DNA from 2 places in the Microbacterium laevaniformans genome. Region 1 is predicted to be linked to the other one. Evidence: predicted binding sites of a transcription regulator. Region 1 holds the regulator's gene; the other holds the start of a gene.

Region 1 (7,222 bases):
CGTCGCGAGTGTCTCCGAGCCGGTCGTCAAGGTCGGCATCCTGTTGCCCAAGGACTACGTCGGCACGGTGATGGAGCTCTGCCAACAGCGCCGCGGAACGCTCCTCGGCATGGACTACCTCAGTGAGGACCGTGTCGAGCTGCGCTACAACATGCCGCTCGGCGAGATCGTCTTCGACTTCTTCGACCAACTGAAGTCCAAGACCCAGGGCTACGCGAGCCTCGACTACGAGCCTGCCGGATCCCAGGAGGCCGATCTCGTGAAGGTCGACATCCTGCTGCAAGGTGAGAAGGTCGACGCGTTCAGCTCGATCGTCCACCGAGAGAAGGCGTACGCGTACGGCACCCTCATGACCGAACGCCTGCGCAAACTCATCCCGCGCCAGCAGTTCGAGGTGCCCATCCAGGCCGCCATCGGCGCACGCATCATCGCGCGCGAGAACATCCGCGCCATCCGCAAGGACGTGCTCGCCAAGTGCTACGGCGGCGACATCACCCGCAAGCGCAAGCTGCTGGAGAAGCAGAAGGAGGGCAAGAAGCGCATGAAGATGGTCGGTCGCGTCGAGGTGCCCCAGGAAGCCTTCATCGCCGCGCTCTCCGGCGACGTCGAGGGCAAGGACAAGAAGTAAGCCGGACGCCCCGGTTAGGCTGGACATCATGCGTCGCGGAAGCTTTCAGGACGACACGGTCGACTACGCCGCCGTCGGCGCCACGCAGGCGCACGACCTCATGAGCTATCCGCCCGAGAGCAGCGTTCCGGCGGAGGATTCCTGGCTGCTCGGCAGCGGCCAGGCCCGCTTCGAGTCATCGGCCGACGCGCTGCTGTCGTGGACGGCGCTGCGCGGAGCGGGCCTCACGATCTCGGACGTGCGCCCGGCTGCCGGACCGATGTACACGGGCGTGGGCTACGACGTCGACGGCAATCCGATGGTCGCGAGTCGCCTGGACGCCGACCAGCGCTTCGACGCCGACGGGACCCCGTACGTGGCTGCGGGAACGACGGTGCGGGTGCGCGGACACGTCAAGGGCATGAACGCGGACGGCGAGCTGCGGGTCATCTACGCGATCGAGGAGCCGCGACGCGTCGGCTTCGCTCTCGGCACCGTCGGGGACTCGGTGGTCAGCGGCGAGGAATCCTTCGTCATCAGCTGGGCCGACAACGACGAAGTACGGTTCACGGTGCGCGCCTTCGACCGTCCCGTCGCCACGCTTTACCGCGTCGTTCCGGCACTGGTGAAGCGTCGCCGTCGCGAGCTGTTCCGCGGGTACCTGCGGGCCATCTCCCCGCTGTATACGACGCCCGCCTGATGGGCTCCGCCCTTCTCCTCGGCGATCCCGCTCCGCTCGACGGCGCGCTGCCGCCCGACATCTCGATCGACCCCGCCCGCGACTTCGGCGTCTACCTGCACGTGCCCTTCTGCCGGGTGCGCTGCGGCTACTGCGACTTCAACACCTACACCGCCACGGAGCTCCGGGGCGCGCGCCAGGACGCGTACGCCGACGAGGTGCTCCGCGAGATCGCGCTCTCACAGGGCGTGCTGTCGGCGCGGGGGCCCCTCCGCGCGGCATCCACCGTCTTCTTCGGCGGCGGCACGCCCACTCTGCTTCCCGCGGGAGATCTGGCCCGGATGCTCGACGGCATCCGCTCCGCCTTCGCGCTGGCCGCCGACGCCGAGGTCACCGTCGAGGCCAACCCCGACACGGTGACCGTCGCAATGGCACACGAGCTGGCAGAGGCCGGCGTGACCCGGCTGTCGATCGGCATGCAGTCGGCCGTGCCCCACGTGCTCGCCGCACTCGAGCGCACCCACGATCCGGCCGGCGTGCAGACGGCCGTCGACGCCGGACGCTCGGCCGGCCTCGATGTGAGCGTCGATCTGATCTACGGCGCGCCGGGGGAGTCGTTGGACGACTGGCGTCGTTCGGTCGAGGCGGCCGTGGCGCTCGCACCCGACCACATCTCCGCGTACGCGCTCATCATCGAAGAGGGCACGAAGCTCGAGCGCCAGATCCGCCGCGGAGAGGTCGCCGCGCCGGATGACGACCTCCAGGCCGACATGTACGAGCTGGCCGACGAGGCGTTCGCATCGAGCGGGTTCGGCTGGTACGAGGTGTCGAACTGGGCGACGGCGCCCCGTCACCGCTCCCGCCACAACCTCGCGTACTGGCGCGGCACCGACTGGTGGGGCTATGGCCCCGGCGCGCACAGCCACGTCGACGGCCTGCGGTGGTGGAACGTCAAACACCCCGCGGCGTATGCGCAGCGCCTCGCCGCCGGCACGTCGCCTGCGGCGGCGCGGGAGCGCCCCGATGCCGCTGCGCGGCGACTCGAGGACGTGCTCCTGCGGTCGCGGATCGCCGAGGGCATCGCGGTGTCCGAGCTGACCGGAGAGGGTCGTCACGCGATCGCGGCACTCATCGCCGACGGGCTCATCGACGGGTCCTCCGCCGTGCGCGGCCGCGTCGTCCTCACCCGCCGCGGCCGCCTGCTGGCGGATGCCGTGGTGCGCGCCCTCACCGTCTGACCGCGCGATCGCGGTAATATTGGCACTCGACGACCCTGAGTGCCAACAAGGAGGAGCGATGGTCTCGGAACGCGGCCTGCAGGTCCTCCGCGCGATCGTGCAGGACTACGTCGACACCCATGAGCCCGTCGGCAGCAAGGCGATCGTCGAACGTCACCAGTTCGGCGTGTCCGCCGCGACCATCCGCAACGACATGGCGCTCCTGGAGGACGAGGAGCTCATCGCCGCGCCGCACACATCCTCCGGACGTGTGCCCACCGATAAGGGCTACCGCGTTTTCGTCGACCATCTCGCCGACCTGCGGCCGCTGTCCACGGCGCAGCGCTCGGCGATCTCGTCGTTCCTCACCGACCCGGGCGACCTCGACGAGCTCCTGATGCGCACGGTCCGGGCCCTCACGCAGCTCACCGGCCAGGTCGCCATCGTGCAGTACCCGTCTTTCGCCCGCGCGAACGTCACACACGTCGAGTTCGTGCACCTGGGCGGAGCGCGCGTGGTGGTCATCGTCGTCACCGACACCGGACGCGTGTCGCAGCGCGTGGCCTTCCTGGCCGAGGAACTCTCCGAGGATGCCGCCCAGCAGGTCAAGATCGCGATCTCGCGGCTGGTCACGGGCAAGCCCGTCGCGGAGGCCGCGGCCGCGATCGTCGAACTCTCGGCATCGGCCCCTGACGGCACCCGCATCGACGCCGCGTTGCGCACCGTCGCGCGCATCGTCGGCGAGGAACTGGATGACTTCCGTCAGGACCGGCTCGTGATGGCCGGCAGTGCGACGCTCGCTCGGCGCGAGGGCGACTTCCGCGGCAGCATCTACCCGCTGCTGGAGGCCATCGAGGAGCAGGTCACCCTGCTGCGTCTGATGGGCGAGATGGTCGCCGACGAGCACGGTCTCGCCGCGAGCATCGGTCGGGAGAACGAGCCTTTCGGACTGACAGAGGCCTCCGTCCTCACGAGCGAGTACGACGCAACGGGCACCCGCGCCCGCGTCGGCCTTCTCGGCCCCACCCGAATGGACTACCCCACCAACCTCGCGGCGGTCCGCGCCGTCGCGCACTATCTGAGCCGACTGCTCGACGAGGACGACACGTCCCGCTGAGCGATCCGCTCCCGAACACCGACCCGCGCCCGCAAGGGCAGGAAAGGCGATTGTGGCCGACCACTACGAAGTCCTGGGCGTATCCCGCGATGCGAGCCCCGACGAGATCAAGAAGGCGTATCGGCGTCTCGCGCGCGAACTGCACCCCGATGTCAACCCGGGAGCGGACGCGTCCGAGCGCTTCAAGCTCGTGACCCACGCGTACGACGTCCTCAGCGACCCGGAGCAGCGCCAGCGCTACGACATGGGCGGCGACAGCTCGCCCTTCGGCGGAGACGGCGCAGGCTTCGGCGGATTCGGCGACATCTTCGAAACGTTCTTCGGCGGCGGGGGAGCACGCGCCGGCCGACCGCGATCGCGGCGTGAGCGCGGCCAGGATGCGCTGGTGCGGGTGACGCTGGATCTCGGCGATGTCGTCTTCGGCACCCACCGTGACATCGACGTCGACACCGCGGTGCTGTGCGAAACCTGCGAGGGATCGTGCTGCCAGCCGGGCACCCAGCCGGCGACGTGCGACATCTGCCACGGTTCGGGTCAGGTGCAGCGCACCGTGCGCAGTCTTCTCGGCAACGTCATGACCTCGCAGCCCTGCACCACGTGCCAGGGCTACGGCACGACCATCCCGTACCCCTGCGCAACGTGCCAGGGACAGGGCCGCGTGCGCGCACGGCGGACGGTGTCGGTCGACATCCCCGGCGGCGTGGAGACGGGCCTGCGCCTCCAGCTGCCCGGCTCGGGCGAGGTCGGCCCGGCGGGCGGTCCGAACGGCGACCTCTACCTGGAGGTCACCGTCGCCACCCACGAGGTCTTCAGCCGTGAGGGCGACGACCTGCTCGCCACCCTCGAGGTCTCGATGCCCGACGCGATCCTCGGCACCCACACGACGATCTCCTCGCTCGACGGCGAGGTCGACCTCGAGGTGCGATCCGGCGTGCAGTCCGGCGACGTCCTGACGATCAAGGGCCGCGGCATCACGCCCCTGCGCGGCGGAGCGCGCGGCGACCTCCGGGTCGGTGTGCAGGTCGTCACCCCGACGAAGCTCGACGCCAAGGAGCGCGCTCTCATCGAGGACTTCGCCAAGAAGACCAAGGCCCCGGCGCCCCGCCTGGCGCAGTTCCACCAGGGCATGTTCTCGAAACTGCGCGACCGGTTCCGCGGCTGAGATGGCACTGCACTTCCTCGTCGACGAACCGCCGACCGACGGGTCCGCCGTCGCCGATGCGGCTCTGGGCGACGAGATCATCATCACCGGCGCCGAGGCCCATCATGCGGCGGTCGTCCGCCGCGTCCGGGTCGGTGAGGAGGTCACCGTCGGCGATGGTGCGGGCGTCTGGCTCACGGGCGTCGTCGCGGCATCCGCCCCCAAGCGCGTCGCAGTGACGGTGACCGGCCGTACCGTCACCGAGGCGCCGACCCCACGTCTCCTTCTCGCCCAGGCGCTCGCGAAGGGCGACCGCGACGAGCTCGCCGTGCAGGCGGCGACCGAACTCGGCGTGGACGAAATCGTGCCGTGGCAGGGGGCGCGCAGCGTGTCGCGCTGGGGCGGCGACAAGGCCGTCAAAGGCGTCGCGCGTTGGCAGAGCATCGTCCGCGAGGCCGCGAAGCAGGCGCACCGCTCCTGGGTTCCGCGTGTGTCGACGCCGGTGTCCGTCGCCGGCCTCGCCGCACGTGCCGCACACGCCCGCGTGCTGGTCCTGGAGCCGACGGCGTCCGTGCCCCTCAGCACCCTGTCGCTGACCGATAGCGCGGAGATCGTGCTCGTCGTCGGCCCCGAGGGCGGCATCGCTCCCGACGAACTCGACGCCCTGGCCGATGCCGGAGCCACCGCCGTCCGCCTCGGCGACACGGTGCTTCGCACCTCGACGGCCGGGCCGGCTGCCCTCGCCGTCGTCAACGCCCGCCTCGGCCGCTGGTGACGGGCGCTGACTACACTCGGAGTATGAGCGAACCGTCCATCTTCACGCGCATCCTGGAGGGCGAGATCCCGGCCGAGATCCTCGCCGAGACCGAGAACGTGTTCGCGATCCGCGACATCGCACCACAGGCACCGGTGCACCTGCTGGTGATCCCCAAGAGCGCCGCCTACCGCGACGTCGTCGAGCTCGCGGCATCCGACCCGGCTCTCATGAGCGAGATGGTGGGGCTGGCGAACACACTCGCCGCCGAACACGCCGACGGCGACTTCCGCCTCGTGTTCAACACGGGGCCGGGCGCCGGTCAGACGGTCTTCCACGTCCACGCGCATGTGCTGGCCGGGGGACTGGACGAGGGGAGCCTCGGTGGCTGATTCCGCCGACGACGCGAACGCGACCGAGCACGCGGTCGACCGGATTCTCGCGGACGGAGTGGCGATGGTCCAGTTGCTCGGACCGCAGGACCGACTGCTGCGCGTCGTGGAGCGCGAACACCCCGACGTGCAGGTGCACGTGCGCGGCAACGAGATCACTCTCACCGGCGCCGCCGCGTCCGTTGCGCGGGCCCGCGCACTCGTCGACGAGCTGATCGCGATGGCGCGCGCGGGTCAGGGCCTGGAGCCCTCCGACGTGCAGACCTCGAATCGCATCCTCCGGGCCGACACCGGCGAACGCCCGTCCGACGTACTGGGCGAGGCGATCCTGAGTTCGCGTGGACGCACGATCCGCCCGAAGACACTCGGTCAGAAGCGCTACGTCGACGCGATCGACGAGAACACGATCGTCTTCGGCATCGGTCCCGCCGGAACCGGAAAGACCTACCTCGCGATGGCGAAAGCCGTTCAGGCCCTGCAGCGCAAGGAAGTCGACCGCATCATTCTGACCCGACCGGCGGTGGAGGCGGGGGAGCGGCTGGGCTTTCTGCCCGGCACCCTGACCGACAAGATCGACCCGTACCTGCGCCCGCTCTACGACGCGCTGAACGAGATGATGGACCCCGAGATCGTCCCCAAGCTCATGGCGTCGGGCACGATCGAGGTCGCCCCGCTGGCGTACATGCGCGGGCGGACGCTCAACAACTCGTTCGTCGTCCTCGACGAGGCCCAGAACACGACGCCGGAGCAGATGAAGATGTTCCTCACGCGTCTGGGCTTCGGCACCCACATGGTCGTGACCGGTGACATCACCCAGGTCGACCTGCCGCAGGGAGCCTCGGGGCTGCGGCTCGTGACGCGCGTGCTGAAGGACATCGACGACATCCACTTCGCGATGCTGACCAGCGAAGACGTAGTGCGCCACAGCCTCGTCGGCCGGATCGTCGACGCGTACAGCGTGTACGACGAGCAGCGTCTCGCCGCACGGCGAGAACGAGACGAAGCCGCCGAGTTCGCCAACCGCGCCGAGCGGCGCAGCGGCATCCCGCGCTCCGGCGGACCGCGAGACCACCTGCCACCCCGGGACAGCCGGGGACACCAAGGCCCCCACGGCACACAGCGAGGACGCTCATGACCATCGAGATCACCAATGAGTCCGGCGTCGAGATCGACGAGACCGTGCTGCTGCGCCTGACCGAGAACAACCTCGCGGAGCTGCACGTCAGCCCGGATGCCGACGTCGCGATCCTCCTCGTCGACGAGGGCGCCATGGAGGCTCTTCACGTGCAGTGGATGGACGAGCCGGGCCCCACCG
Region 2 (7,222 bases), 920 kb from region 1:
TGCTCGTCACGAAGGCGCTCGACGCCTGCGCGCACCACGGCGTGCCGCGACTGCTGCTCGGCGGCGGCGTCATCGCCAACCGGCGCCTGCGCGAGGTCGCGCTGGCGCGCGCGGCCGAAGCGGGAGTCGCCGTGCGCATCCCGCCGCTGAGTCTGTGCACCGACAACGGGGCTATGATCGCCGCGCTCGCGTCCGAGCTCATCGCGAGCGGACGCCAGCCCTCGACCCTCGCGTTCGGCGCGGATTCGACGTTGCCGGTGACGCAGATCCAGGTCGCCGGGGAGGCCGTGGGATGAGTGATGACCGCCCCGGCCCCGCGCCCGACGTGCCCGACGTGCCCCTCCCGCGTGTCGAGACGCGGCTGGAAGCACGGTCGACTGACGTCGCCCCCGCCGACAGCGCTGCCCTCCCCGGGGCGCACCGCGGCGGCTTCCAGCGCGAGTTCACCGAGCCGGTACCCGTGGCGGCGCCGGTGGATGTGGATGCCGCGGCCGCTGCGTCGTGGACGCCCGAACCCGACGTGCGCTGGGCTCCGGCGCCGCCGGTGCTGCCCCGCAGCGCCCCGTGGGCCCTCACGTTCGCCGTCGTCGGGCTGATCGTGTCGCTCGTGGTCGGCTGGGGCTTTCTCATCGGCATCGTGGGAGCGGTCTTCGCCGTCGTCGCACTGCGCCACCCGTGGGAGAGCCGCGCCGTCGCGGTCTGGGCGCTGTGCCTGAGCCTGCTGTCGCTCGCCTACAGCGCAGGCTGGCTGTGGTGGGCGTCGACCCAGGGGCCGCTGTTCGGCTGAGCGGGCGCGCCGCGCCGACGCGATGCGCGTCAGCCGGTGACGCGCTCGGCGAGCAGGGCGATGCGCGAGGTCCCCGCGCGCGTGAGGATCAGCGTCGCGGTGCGCGGACCCTTCAGCTTCAGTTGGGTGCGGAAGGTCGCGGGGTCGACATCGACGCCGCGCTTCTTGATCTCCAGCGTGCCGATCTCCCGCTCCCGGAGCGCCTGCCGGAGCGCCTTCAGATCGGTGGGCAGCTCCTCGAGGACGCGGAAGGACTGCACGAAGGGGCTGGTGATCTCGGCATCGGAGGTCAGGTAGGCGATGCCGGGGGCGAGCATTCCGGCGTCGAGGCGGCGGGCCACCTCGCCGATCAGGCGTGCGCGGATGACGGCGCCCTCCGGCTCGTGGACGAAAGCGCCCAAGGGGCGGACCTCGGCATCCTCGGCGTCGGAGGACGCCGTCAGTTCGGCCGCACGGTCGGAGCGGACGACGAGCGCCGAGCGGCGGACACCGGCGCGGGCGAGCGTTCCGGTCCAGACGACGAGCTCGATGGTCGACCCGTCGACGCTGATCCACTGCGCCTCCGCAGTCTCGGGGATCCGCGCCCGGTCGAACGCCGGTCCGAGCTTGATGCCCGCGGGCATCCGCTCCGCGAGAGCGAAGACCCATTCCAGCGACGGCGACCAGTCACCGGCGGCGACCCGCGCGGTCTCGGTATGGCCGGCCGTGCGTCGGGCCGGATCGAGCCACACCGCGTCGACGCCGTCGAGCGCGACCTCCTCGGCGCGGGCATGGCGCACCGTCGCGGACTCGCCGAACGGGGCGAGGTTGTACGCGGCCAGGGCGGCCGTGGTCTCGTCGGCGTCGACGGCCAGCACGTCGAGGCCGATCCCGGCGAACGCGAGCGCATCGCCGCCGATCCCGCAGCCGAGGTCGGCGACGCGGCGCACGCCGGCGTCGCGGAACCGGCCCGCGTGGCGCGCGCCCACCGACAGGCGCGTGGCCTGTTCGAGGCCCGCGCGCGTGAGGAGCATCCGGTCGGCGAAGTCGCCGAACTTCGCGCGTGCGCGCGTCCGCAGCCGCGCCTGGCCCACGGCAGCGGAGACGAGGTCGGGCGACAGGCCCTGCGCCCGCAATCGCGACACGGTGCGGGCCACCTCGTCGGCGGAGTCGATCGCGCCGAGCTCATCGACCAGCCGCAGCCCCTCGGGGGTGAGCAGGGCGGTGAGCTCGGCGCGTTCCATCCCGCCAGCCTATGCGGGGCGGCTCAGCACCCGCTCACTTTCGTCCAGCGCGATGCCGACGTCTGCCGCAGGCTTGTCACCGTCGCATCCCCTCGCCCGAGGTAGAGCTGGCACTCGCGTTGCACGAGTGCCAGCCGCGCTCTAGACTTGCTGTTAGCACTCCACCCCTGTGGGTGCTAACGAGTCTTGAAGCATCACGCCCAGCAAGAAAGAGGTAGACCGTGTCGGTTTCCATCAAGCCGCTCGAGGACCGCATCGTCATCAAGCAGGTCGAGGCTGAGCAGGTCACGTCCAGTGGCCTTGTCATCCCTGACACCGCCAAGGAGAAGCCCCAGGAGGGCGAGGTCGTCGCCGTGGGCCCCGGCCGCATCGACGACAACGGCAACCGTGTGCCGCTCGACGTCGCCGTCGGCGACCGCGTCATCTACAGCAAGTACGGCGGCACCGAGGTGAAGTTCGGCGGCGACGAGTTCCTCGTCCTGTCGGCCCGCGACGTTCTGGCGGTCGTCGTCCGCTGACGATCGCATTCGACGATGGCCCCCGGCAAAGTCCGGGGGCCATCGCCGTTAACGCGGATTGGCGGAGGAACGACGACCAACGGCAGAATGCCTCGGCATCCGTCGCCCCGCGCATGTCACGACCGTCGTAGGCTTTGTCTCATGACACCCGCCGAGTCCGCCCGCGACGAACGGCGCGGTGGGATCTACGCCTTCGCGGCGTACTTCCTCTGGGGCTTCATGCCCCTCTACTTCCTGCTGCTGGCACCCATCGGGCCGTGGGAGATCGTCGGCTGGCGCATCCTCTTCTCCCTCGCCTTCTGCGCGGTCCTGCTCACCGTCACCCGCACGTGGGGCAAGCTCTTCGCGATCCTGCGCGATCGGCGGCTCGTGTTCTGGACGATCGTCGCGGGCCTGCTGATCTACGTGAACTGGCAGGTGTTCCTCATCGGCATCCTGACCGGTCACGTCATCGAGGGCAGCCTCGGCTACTTCATCAACCCGATCGTGACCGTGCTGCTGGGTGTGATCGTGCTGAAGGAGCGCCTCCGGCTGGCACAGTGGATCGCGATCGGCTTCGCGGGCCTGGCCGTGGTCGTCATCATCGTGGCCTACGGATCGTTCCCCTGGATCGCACTGACCCTGGCGGCGAGCTTCGGCACCTACGGACTCGTGAAGAAGCAGATCGGTCCTCGGGTCGATGCCATCAGCGGCCTCACTCTCGAATCGCTGTGGCTGGCCCCGATCGCCCTGATCCAGCTCGTCGTGGTCGCCGCCACCACCGGCCTCGTCTTCGGCACCCAGGGCGTCGGGCACACCGTGCTGGTCACCCTCGCGGGCGTCGTCACCGCTGTTCCGCTGCTGCTGTTCGCCGCGGGGGCGCGCCGGGCGCCGCTCACCGTGATCGGCCTGCTGCAGTTCGTCGCCCCGATCCTGCAGTTCATCACCGGGGCGTGGATCCTGCACGAGCCGATGCCGCTCGAACGCTGGATCGGGTTCGCGCTCGTGTGGGTCGCGCTGGTCGTGCTGAGCGTCGATTCCGTGGTGTCGTCGCGGCGGTCCCGGAGCATCTCCGACGTCGCCGATCTGGTCTGAGACCCTCCCGGCGGTGCTCCCGCGCGCACGGCGAGGTTCATAACGATTGCGTCGCGGTGCTTTTCTTCGATGCGTGCGCGAAACATCCTGGTGACACAGCAGGTTTAGCGTTCAAGCCAGACCGCGGAGCCCGTGCGCCGCGCGATGTCATCGAAGAAAGGGAAGAACCCATGGTTCATCGCAACAAGGCGCTGATCGCCGCGTTTGCGCTCGCGGGCGCTGCGTCGCTCGCCCTCGCAGGGTGTTCGAGCTCGGGTGGGGGCGGCGCCACGACGGCTCCCACGGCAACCTCGACGGGGTCGGCGGACCCTGCCGCCGCCTGCAAGCCCGGCACGCCCTCGACCGGACCGTTCACGCTCGCGACGATCCTGCCGCAGACCGGCTCGCTGGCCTACCTCAACCCGCCCGCCGAGGCCGGCTACGGCCTCGCCGTCGAGGACATCGACGCCGCCGGCGGCGTGCTCGGCCAGCCGATCAAGGTCGGCCCGATCACCGACTCCGGCGCCTCGTCGGACCTGTCGGTCTCCACCGCCTCGGCTGCGCAGATCGCGTCGTCGGACGCGCAGGTCGTGCTCGGTGCCGAGTCCTCGAGCGTCAGCCTCAACTTCGTCGACACCATCGTCTCGAAGTGCAAGGTGCAGATCTCGCCCGCGAACACCGCGACCGAGCTCTCCGGCTACTCCAGCTACTACTTCCGCACCGCTCCGCCGGACACGGTGCAGGGCTCGGCGCTGGGCAACCTCGTCATCGGTGACGGCGTCCAGAAGGTCGCGTTCATCGTCTTCAACGACGCGTACGGCACCGGCCTGCGCGATGTCGTCGAAGACACCGTCACCAAGGCGGGCGGCGAAGTCGTCTACGGCGCCAAGGGCAAGGGTCAGGAGTTCGCTCCCGGGCAGAAGACCTTCTCGTCCGAGGTGTCGGCGGCTCTGGCGGCCAAGCCCGACGCGATCGTGATCCTCGCCTTCGACGAGACCAAGCAGATCGTCCCCGAGCTGAAGGCTCAGGGCTGGGATCTGTCGAAGACGTACCTCGTCGACGGCAACACGGCCGACTACAGCAAGGACTTCGAGGCGGGCACGCTCACCGGCGCCCAGGGCACCATTCCCGGCGCCCAGCCCGACCCCGAGTTCAAGCAGCGCCTCGTGGACTTCTACAAGAAGAGCGCGAACGCCGACCTGAAGGACTTCTCGTACGCTCCCGAGTCCTACGACGCCATCGTGCTCGCCGCGCTGGCTGCCGAGAAGGGCAAGGGCACCGACGGTCCGACGATCCAGGCGAACCTCGCCGCGGTCTCGGGCACCACCAACGGTGAGAAGTGCTCCGACTACGCCTCGTGCCTCGCGCTCATCAAGAGCGGCAAGGACATCACGTACACGGGTAAGGCGGGCATCGGTCCCTTCAACTCCCAGAACGACCCGTCGAGCGCCTACATCGGCATCTACAAGTTCGACACCAACAACACTCCCGTCTTCCAGAAGTCCATCCAGGGCTCCGTGAACTGACACCCACGCACGAAAGAAGGGGCGGATGCTGCGGCATCCGCCCCTTCTTTGGCTCTTCGCAGATGAGGGTGTAGTCGTGGGCCGGCTGGTGGTTCGCGGATAGGCGTCGAGGTCTTCCAGGATGGAAGTTCCTACGCTGCCCATCCGAAAGACCTCGACGTGCACCACCCTACGTTCGCGACCCCTGACCTGACCACGTTCTGCCGCCTCGACGAGCTCGGCCTCGAGGCTGTTGGACAGCTGCTCGAGCCAGACCGGGCAGTGCTTGAGTGCCGTGTCATCAATGATGACCCGTGGTGCCGGAAGTGCGGTGCGGAGGGCGTGGCGCGTGACACGGTCACGCGGCCGCTCGCGCATGAGCCGTTCGGGCACCGGCCGACGACGCTGCTGATCCGGGTGCGCCGCTACCGGTGCGCGCACTGCCGGCGCACCTGGCGGCAGGACACGACGAAAGCGGCGGCGCCACGGGCGAAGATCTCGCGCGGCGGGATCGGGTGGGCACTCACCACGATCGTGGTCGACCACCTCACCGTCTCCCGCGCCGCAGCAGGACTCGGGGTGTCGTGGCACACCGCGAACACCGCGATCCTCGCCGAAGGCAAGCGACGGCTGATCGACGACCCCACGCGGTTCGATGGGGTGACCACGATCGGTGTCGACGAGCACGTCTGGCGCCACACACGGTTCGGCGACAAGTACGTGACCGTGATCATCGACCTCACCCCGGTCCGCGAGAAGAGCGGCCCGGCCCGGCTGCTGGACATGGTCGAGGGGCGGTCGAAGCAGGTGTTCAAGCAGTGGCTCGCCGCCCGGCCCGCGGACTGGTCGAAGGCGATCGAGGTGGTCGCGATGGATGGGTTCAGCGGGTTCAAGACCGCCGCGGCCGAGGAACTCCCCGACGCCGTCCCCGTCATGGACCCGTTCCACGTCGTCCGCCTCGCCGGCGACGCCCTGGACCGCACCCGGCAGCGTGTTCAGCAGGACAACCTCGGCCACCGCGGCCACGCCGGTGACCCGCTCTACGGTGTCCGCCGCACCCTTCACACCGGCGCGAGCTTGCTCACCGAGAAGCAGACCGCACGCCTCGACGCGGTGTTCGCCGCCGAGGAGCACATCGAGGTCGAAGCGACCTGGGGCATCTACCAGCGCATCGTCGCGGCCTACCGCGAACCCGACAAGAACAAGGCCAAGGAGATGATGCGCGCAGTGATCGACGCCGTCAGCAGCGGCGTCCCCGCCGCTCTCACCGAGATCCGCCGACTCGGGCGGACCTTGAAGCAGCGCGCAGCCGACGTGCTCGCGTTCTTCGACCGCCCCGGCACCTCGAACGGACCCACCGAGGCAATCAACGGGCGCCTCGAACACCTCCGCGGATCGGCCCTGGGCTTCCGCAACCTGACTCACTACATCGCGCGGTCGCTGCTCGAAGCCGGCGGCTTCAGACCACTCCTACACCCTCGATTGCGATGAGCCCCTTCTTTCCCTTGAGCGGTCAGTCCGAGTGCGACGCCTCGACATCCGCGGCGAGCGTGCCGAGGTACAGCTCGATGACCTTCGGGTCCTTCGCGAGTTCGCGACCCGCGCCCTCGTAGGCGTTGCGGCCCTGGTCGAGGACGTAGGCGCGGTCGCAGATCTGCAGGCAGCGGCGGGCGTTCTGCTCCACCATGATGATGGTCACGCCGGTCTTGTTGATCTCCCGCGTGCGGATGAACGTCTCGTCCTGCCGAACGGGCGACAGGCCCGCGCTGGGCTCGTCCAACAGCAGCACCTTCGGCTTCATCATGAGGGCGCGGGCCATGGCGACCGACTGGCGCTCGCCGCCGGAGAGCGATCCGGCGCGCTGCTTGCGACGCTCGCCCAGCACGGGAAAGAGCTCCCAGATCTCGGCGACGCGGCTCTGGAACTCCTTGGGTCGCAAGAACATGCCCATCTGCATGTTCTCCTCGATCGTCAGGGAGGGAAAGACGTTGTTCGTCTGGGGAACGAAGCCGATCCCTGCCTGCACGAGCTGGTTGGCCTTCTGGTTGGTGATGTCCTCGCCCTCCAGCGTGACGGCGCCGGAGCGGACGTTCACGAGTCCGAAGAGAGCCTTCAGCAGCGTCGACTTGCCGGCGC

The links. The regulator HrcA, encoded in region 1, represses chaperone genes, less so after heat shock. The targets are predictions, from matches to a motif close to TTNGCACTCGNNNNNNNCGAGTGCNAA.
Region 2: a site for HrcA is predicted at 2,118-2,144, ahead of groES (co-chaperone GroES). Genes of this name have one in related genera too.

What each region holds. Positions count from the first base shown of each region.
Region 1 is NZ_JAFBCE010000001.1:1,292,916-1,300,137, reverse strand. It holds gene lepA (translation elongation factor 4) at 1-628, shown strand, start outside; gene JOE53_RS06090 (DUF1990 family protein) at 657-1,307, shown strand; gene hemW (radical SAM family heme chaperone HemW) at 1,307-2,524, shown strand; gene hrcA (heat-inducible transcriptional repressor HrcA) at 2,583-3,620, shown strand; gene dnaJ (molecular chaperone DnaJ) at 3,673-4,782, shown strand; gene JOE53_RS06070 (16S rRNA (uracil(1498)-N(3))-methyltransferase) at 4,784-5,536, shown strand; gene JOE53_RS06065 (HIT domain-containing protein) at 5,560-5,907, shown strand; gene JOE53_RS06060 (PhoH family protein) at 5,900-7,042, shown strand; gene ybeY (rRNA maturation RNase YbeY) at 7,039-7,222, shown strand, end outside.
Region 2 is NZ_JAFBCE010000001.1:376,369-383,590, forward strand. It holds gene tsaD (tRNA (adenosine(37)-N6)-threonylcarbamoyltransferase complex transferase subunit TsaD) at 1-296, shown strand, start outside; gene JOE53_RS01720 (hypothetical protein) at 293-787, shown strand; gene JOE53_RS01725 (class I SAM-dependent methyltransferase) at 817-2,010, opposite strand; gene groES (co-chaperone GroES) at 2,232-2,528, shown strand; gene rarD (EamA family transporter RarD) at 2,670-3,602, shown strand; gene JOE53_RS01740 (ABC transporter substrate-binding protein) at 3,773-5,107, shown strand; gene JOE53_RS01745 (ISL3 family transposase) at 5,267-6,577, shown strand; gene JOE53_RS01750 (ABC transporter ATP-binding protein) at 6,600-7,222, opposite strand, start outside.